DNA from 3 places in the Pseudoalteromonas sp. APC 3495 genome. Region 3 is predicted to be linked to each of the others. Evidence: predicted binding sites of a transcription regulator. Region 3 holds the regulator's gene; each other region holds the start of a gene.
The links. Region 3 encodes sigma-54, which starts transcription at its own class of promoters, with help from an activator protein. Its sites were predicted from a motif close to GTTGGCACGNNNNTNGNNT; they were not measured.
Positions count from the first base shown of each region.

Region 1: a site for sigma-54 is predicted at 1,070-1,088, ahead of glnA (glutamate--ammonia ligase). Genes of this name have one in related genera too.
Region 2: a site for sigma-54 is predicted at 1,165-1,183, ahead of flgJ (flagellar assembly peptidoglycan hydrolase FlgJ). Genes of this name have one in related genera too.

Region 1 covers NZ_JASDDA010000016.1:20,446-22,657, forward strand. Annotated here, with positions in the region: gene typA (translational GTPase TypA) at 1-635, opposite strand, end outside; gene glnA (glutamate--ammonia ligase) at 1,144-2,212, shown strand, end outside.
Region 2 covers NZ_JASDDA010000017.1:15,132-17,343, forward strand. Annotated here, with positions in the region: gene QL984_RS08920 (flagellar basal body P-ring protein FlgI) at 1-1,084, shown strand, start outside; gene flgJ (flagellar assembly peptidoglycan hydrolase FlgJ) at 1,221-2,212, shown strand, end outside.
Region 3 covers NZ_JASDDA010000009.1:34,220-36,431, forward strand. Annotated here, with positions in the region: gene lptB (LPS export ABC transporter ATP-binding protein) at 1-101, shown strand, start outside; gene QL984_RS05570 (RNA polymerase factor sigma-54) at 483-1,982, shown strand; gene hpf (ribosome hibernation promoting factor) at 2,009-2,212, shown strand, end outside.

The sequences.
Region 1 (2,212 bases), on a different contig from region 3:
TGTGAGATCTGCATTTGGAAGTCACCTTCAGGATCTGCATCCGGTGGTGATACTTCGTCAACGATCATCTTGAACATAGGTTCCATGTTATCAGATGCTTCGTCTAAATCTAATGTAGCCCAACCATTGATTGCTGATGCGTAGATTACTTTAAAGTCTAACTGTTCATCAGTTGCGCCTAGGTTGTCGAATAAATCAAAGATTTGATCCATAACCCAATCAGGGCGAGCACCTGGCTTATCAATTTTATTGATAACAACGATTGGCTTTAAGCCTTGCGCGAATGCCTTTTGCGTTACGAAACGCGTTTGTGGCATTGGACCTTCCTGAGCATCAACAAGTAGTAATACTGAGTCAGCCATCGAAAGTACGCGTTCAACTTCACCACCGAAGTCGGCGTGTCCAGGAGTATCTACGATATTGATATGGTAATCATTCCATGAGATAGCGGTGTTTTTCGCTAAAATGGTAATACCACGTTCTTTTTCAATGTCGTTTGAATCCATCACGCGCTCTTCATTACCGCCGCGTGTTTCTAATGTACCTGATTGCTCAAGTAGTTTATCAACCAGTGTTGTTTTACCGTGGTCAACGTGGGCGATAATTGCTATATTTCTTAACTTTTCGATGCTCATATATTCACTCAGAGAAATTGAATCTCATTGATCCTGCAGGGGCTATACGTTCTCACCTGCGCTTTCACGAGATGTCCCAGCATAGGATTTAAAAGGGCGCATATTATCCCCTATAAATGGAATGGATGAAAGTTTATCCAAAATAAAATTTCAAACTTTCTCAATAAAATAATTAACCCATTGTTTTAAAATAATTAATTATGATGATTAATTTTTAGATATTTATATAAAAAGATGGTTTTGGGTTAATTTAAAGCGACTTTACTGCGTATTTTGCATTTTCTTTGTGCTAGTCTAAGGTGATTAATTTACAAGCAATTATTGCTTTGTAAATATTGCACCATTTTGGAAAAATTACGCACTAAGATGGTGCTCAATCTATATCACCTTTATTTTATTTATATTTTTTTACATAAAAAACAAATAATTATAATAGTGGCACAAAATCAGCTTGTAGATATTCAACGTATCTAAGCAGCAATAATAAAACCCAATAGTTGGAGGACACATGTCACAATCGGTTTTAGATTTTATTAAAGAAAATGACGTTAAGTTCATTGATTTACGCTTTACTGACACAAAAGGTAAAGAGCAACATGTTTCTATTCCTCATCATCAAGTTGATGAAGACTTTTTTGAAGATGGAAAGATGTTTGACGGTTCTTCAATTGCTGGCTGGAAAGGCATCAACGAATCAGACATGGTGTTACTACCAGATGCAGATTCAATTAAACTTGACCCTTTCACAGAAGAAACAACCCTAATCGTTCGTTGTGACGTGGTTGAACCTTCTACATTACAAGGTTACGAACGCGACCCTCGCTCAGTTGCTAAGCGCGCTGAAGAGTACATGCGCTCTACGGGTATTGCTGACACTGTTTTATTTGGCCCAGAACCAGAGTTTTTCGTATTTGACGACGTTAAATACAAATCTGACATGTCTGGTTCAATGTACAAAATTGATTCTAAGCAAGCAGCTTGGAACTCAGATAAAGAATATGCAGATGGCAACACAGGCCATCGCCCAGCTGTTAAAGGCGGTTACTTCCCAGTTGCACCTGTTGATGATTTCCAAGATTGGCGTTCTGCAACGTGCCTAGTTTTAGAAGAAATGGGTCAAGTTGTTGAAGCGCATCACCACGAAGTGGCGACTGCCGGTCAAAACGAAATTGCAACGCGCTTTAACACTATGGTGTTAAAAGCCGATGAAATCCAAGAAATGAAATATGTTATCCACAACATGGCTCACCTTTACGGTAAAACGGCAACGTTTATGCCTAAGCCGGTTGTTGGTGATAACGGTTCTGGTATGCACTGTCACCAGTCTTTAGCAAAAGATGGCGTAAACTTATTCGCAGGTGATAAATACGGCGGACTTTCTGAAGATGCACTTTACTACATTGGCGGTATTATCAAACATGCTAAAGCGATCAACGCTTTTGCTAACGCGTCAACTAACTCGTACAAACGTTTAGTACCTGGTTTTGAAGCACCGGTAATGCTTGCATACTCGGCTCGTAACCGTTCTGCGTCAATCCGTATTCCAGTGGTTCCATCTGCAAAAGGTCGTCGTATCG
Region 2 (2,212 bases), on a different contig from region 3:
TAAAGTTTTTTGTTTTATGGTGCTACTAGGCTGGCAATTTACTGCCAGTGCTGAGCGAATTAAAGATGTGTCTATGGTCGAAGGGGTGCGCTCAAACCAATTAGTGGGCTATGGATTGGTTGTTGGTTTACCGGGTACCGGTGAGCAAAGCCGTTTTACCGAACAAAGTTTTAAAGGCATGCTCAATAGTTTTGGTATTACGTTACCTTCTAGTTTAAAGCCAAAAATTAAAAATGTTGCAGCGGTTGCTGTTCATGCTGAACTCCCTCCATTTAGAAAGCCAGGGCAAACCATAGATATAACCGTGTCATCAATTGGCAGTGCAGGCAGCCTGCGCGGTGGTACATTATTACAAACATTCCTAAAAGGGGTTGATGGTAATGTTTACGCCATCGCTCAAGGCAGTTTAATTGTAGGTGGCTTAGGCGCTGAAGGCCTTGATGGTAGTCGCGTTGTGATTAATACGCCAACGGTAGGACGCGTACCAAATGGTGCCACGGTTGAACGTGCTGTTAAAAGCCCATTTATGCAAAACGACTATATTACCTTTAATTTAAACCGCCCTGATTTTACTACTGCTAAACGTTTAGAGAAAACCATAAATGATTTAATCGGCCCAAATAGCGCTCAAGCACTCGATGCAGCTTCTATTCGCGTTATTGCACCTCGTGATGCCTCGCAACGTGTATCGTATTTATCAACTCTTGAAAACTTAGAGTTTAAGCCTGCGGATACTTCGGCAAAAATAATTGTTAACTCACGTACCGGCACTATAGTTATTGGAAAAAATGTAAAATTACAACCTGCGGCAATTACACATGGTGGCCTTACTGTGACCATTGCTGAGCAACAAAATGTGGCGCAGCCAAATCCTCTAGCTGAGGGGGAAACAGTGGTTACCCAACAAAGTATTATTGACGTTAATCAAGATGATTCACGTGCTTTTGTATTTGACCCAGGTGTAAGCCTTGATGATTTAGTTCGTGCTATTAATGAAGTTGGCGCTGCCCCTGGCGATTTAATGGCGATTCTTGAAGCACTTAAAGAAGCCGGTGCAATTAACGGTCAGCTTGTTGTAATTTAGTTTTATAAGATTCTAGACCCTAAGCCCTAGGGTCTTTAACCCTTAACCTTTCATCCTTAACCTTTCATCGCTACTCTTCTTTTGGCTCAATTATTGCATTTAACTAGGTATTATTAATTATTGTGTCAAAAAGCTGATGGAAACAAATCATCTAGATAAGCAAAACTTTTTTGATTTAGGCAACTTAGACTCTTTGCGTCGAGATGCTTTAAACAGCGGTGATGCATCAACCGATGCATCTAAAGCGGCGTTAAAAAAAGCGGCGGCACAATTTGAAGCTATCTTCACCCAAATGCTACTGAAAAGTATGCGTAAAGCCAATGAGGCTTTTGAAGACAAAGAAAGCCCATTTAATGCAAGTGGCGTGAAGTTTTTTGAAGAAATGCACGACCAACAGATGGCTACAGAGCTTTCATCAAATGGCTCTTTAGGTCTTGCAGATTTAATTGTGCAGCAACTATCGCCAGATGGAAAAAACTTTATGCCAGGCTCTGTTCTTCGTACAACGTCAGATTTCTTTAGTGACCAACGTGCGGGTAGCACCTTACCTCATCAAGAAAACCAAAAGGTCACTGAAAAAGTGCCGCTCGTTGATTCAACTGAAAAAAGCGAACAAAACATAGCGTCTGGCACATTTGAAAATGCTGAGGAATTTGTAAGCACCGTATGGGAACACGCAAAAACAGCGGCTAAGAAAATTGGTTTAAATCCGGCGGTTATGGTTGCGCAAGCAGCATTAGAGACTGGTTGGGGTAAACATATTATCAGTAAAGGTGATGGCAATAGCTCAAATAATTTATTCAATATAAAGTCAGATAAAAGTTGGCAGGGCGAAAAAGCCAGTAAGGTCACTTTAGAGTTTGAGCAAGGCGCTGCAGTTAAAAAGCAAGCAAGCTTTAGAGCGTATGACTCAATAAAAGATAGCGTGAATGATTTTGTGGATTTTTTAACACAGAACCCTCGCTATCAAGATGCATTAAACAATACAGCAAAGCCGCACAAATTTTTAGACTCTTTACAGCAAGCCGGTTATGCAACCGACCCTAACTATGCAGACAAAATAAAAAGAGTGCTTAACAGTAACGAGTTAAAGAATATCGCCACAAGCGTTATCCGCCAAGGAGTAGA
Region 3 (2,212 bases):
TAGTTTCTCATGGGGAGTTAATTGCATCAGGCACTCCTGAATACGTATTAAACGATAAAACAGTACGCGATGTTTATTTGGGCGAGCAGTTCAAGCTCTAATATGTGTGTTATTCCACTAAGCATCTGCTAAGATTAATCATACTTAGGTCTGTTGACCTTTCAAGGTTGAATTTGCAGCAGTCTGTTTGGTATTTAGGCAAGGCAGAGCCTATGTGGTGTGGTATTCCCCATAAATAGGCGATAACGCAGCATCAATGCCAAACAGGCGCTGCCCTTCGGGTTCTGCCTAGGGACGATTTACTCTTTGTTGCCTACATGGATGTAGGTAAGGAGCGTGAGCAGGACGCGGAAGCTTTGCTCGGTTTTGACTTAGCCCACTAGGTTACAAACCTCGCGCCGCAATTAAACCGCCCCTAGTTTGAACAAATTTTAATCCGTAAAGGTCAACAGACCGTAATTTAAAAGGATTGTTAGAGATAAATGAGGCAATCATTACAGCTGCGCATGGGCCAGCAACTTACAATGACTCCACAGTTGCAACAAGCAATTCGCTTATTGCAACTCAGTACATTGGATCTCCAGCAAGAAATTCAAGAAGCGCTCGATAGCAACCCCTTGCTTGAAGTTGAAGAACACGATTACAGCGAAGACACTGCAGGTAAAAACGAACAAAAAGCCGATAACGATGACTTAACGCTAAGTGCCTCAGCTGACGATAAACCTAGCGAGGATGAGCAAGATAGCGGCGAAGCAATGACCAAAGACACCATTAGCGATGATATGGCTATGGATGTTACTTGGGATGAATATATGAGCGCTGCGCCTGCCTCTTCATCGGGCCCAATGCCAGAAGATGAATCTATTTATCAAGGCTCTTCGACTGAAACGCTGCATGAGTATTTAATGTGGCAACTTCAACTGACGCCGTTTAGTCCTACCGATGAAGCGATAGCTATTGCAATTGTAGAAGCTGTGGACGACTCAGGGATTCTAACCCTTAGCTGTGAAGAAATATTAGAAAGCTTTAACCAAGAAAACGACGGCGAAGATGAAGTTGAACTTGACGAAATAGAAGCGGTACTAAAGCGTATTCAACTATTTGATCCAGTGGGAATAGCCGCGCGTAGTTTACAAGAGTGCTTGTGTATTCAGCTAAATCAATTTGATAAAGACACACCTTTTTTAAACGAAACAAAAATGATCTTAACCGATCATATTGATTTACTTGCTGCACGTGACTATCGCACGTTGATGAAAAAAACAAAGCTTAAAGAAGATGAGCTTAAAGAAATCATGACGTTGATTCATACGCTCAGCCCAAAACCGGCAGACACTATTGTTAGAGAAGAGTCTGAATACGTTATTCCTGATGTGTCGGTTAAAAAAGTTAAAGGTCGTTGGGTAGTTGAATTAAACCCAGATAGCATGCCTAAGATCAGAGTAAATAGCCAATATGCAGCTATGTCGCGTACGGTTAAATCAAGTGGTGATAGCCAGTTTATTCGCTCGCACTTACAAGAGGCTAAATGGTTTATAAAAAGCTTAGAAAGTAGAAATGACACGCTACTTAAAGTAACCAACTGTATTGTGCAACAGCAACAGGCCTTTTTTGAACACGGTCCTGAGGCTATGAAGCCTATGGTGCTTAACGATGTGGCTGAAATGGTGGAAATGCACGAGTCGACTATATCGCGTGTTACTACGCAAAAATACATGCATACACCACGTGGCATTTTTGAGCTTAAATATTTCTTTTCAAGCCATGTAAGTACTGAAAATGGTGGCGAATGTTCATCAACAGCAATACGTGCATTAATTAAAAAATTAATCGCTGCAGAAAACTCAGCTAAACCATTGAGTGATAGTAAAATTGCAGATATATTGGCAGAGCAAGGAATTAAAGTAGCGAGGAGAACCATTGCAAAATATCGCGAATCTCTAGCTATTCCCCCGTCTAATCAACGTAAAAGTTTGATTTAAGGCGTACAACAAAGAGGAAAATGTTTATGCAACTGAATTTAACTGGTCGCCATGTAGATATTACCGACTCGCTTAGAGACTACGTAAATAGTAAATTTTCGAAGTTACAGAGGCACACTGATCACATAACGAATGTGCACGTTATTCTCGATGTAGAAAAACTAAACCAAAAAGCTGAAGCAACCGTTCATGTTAGTGGCGCTGAGATTTTTGCCTCTACTGAGCATCAA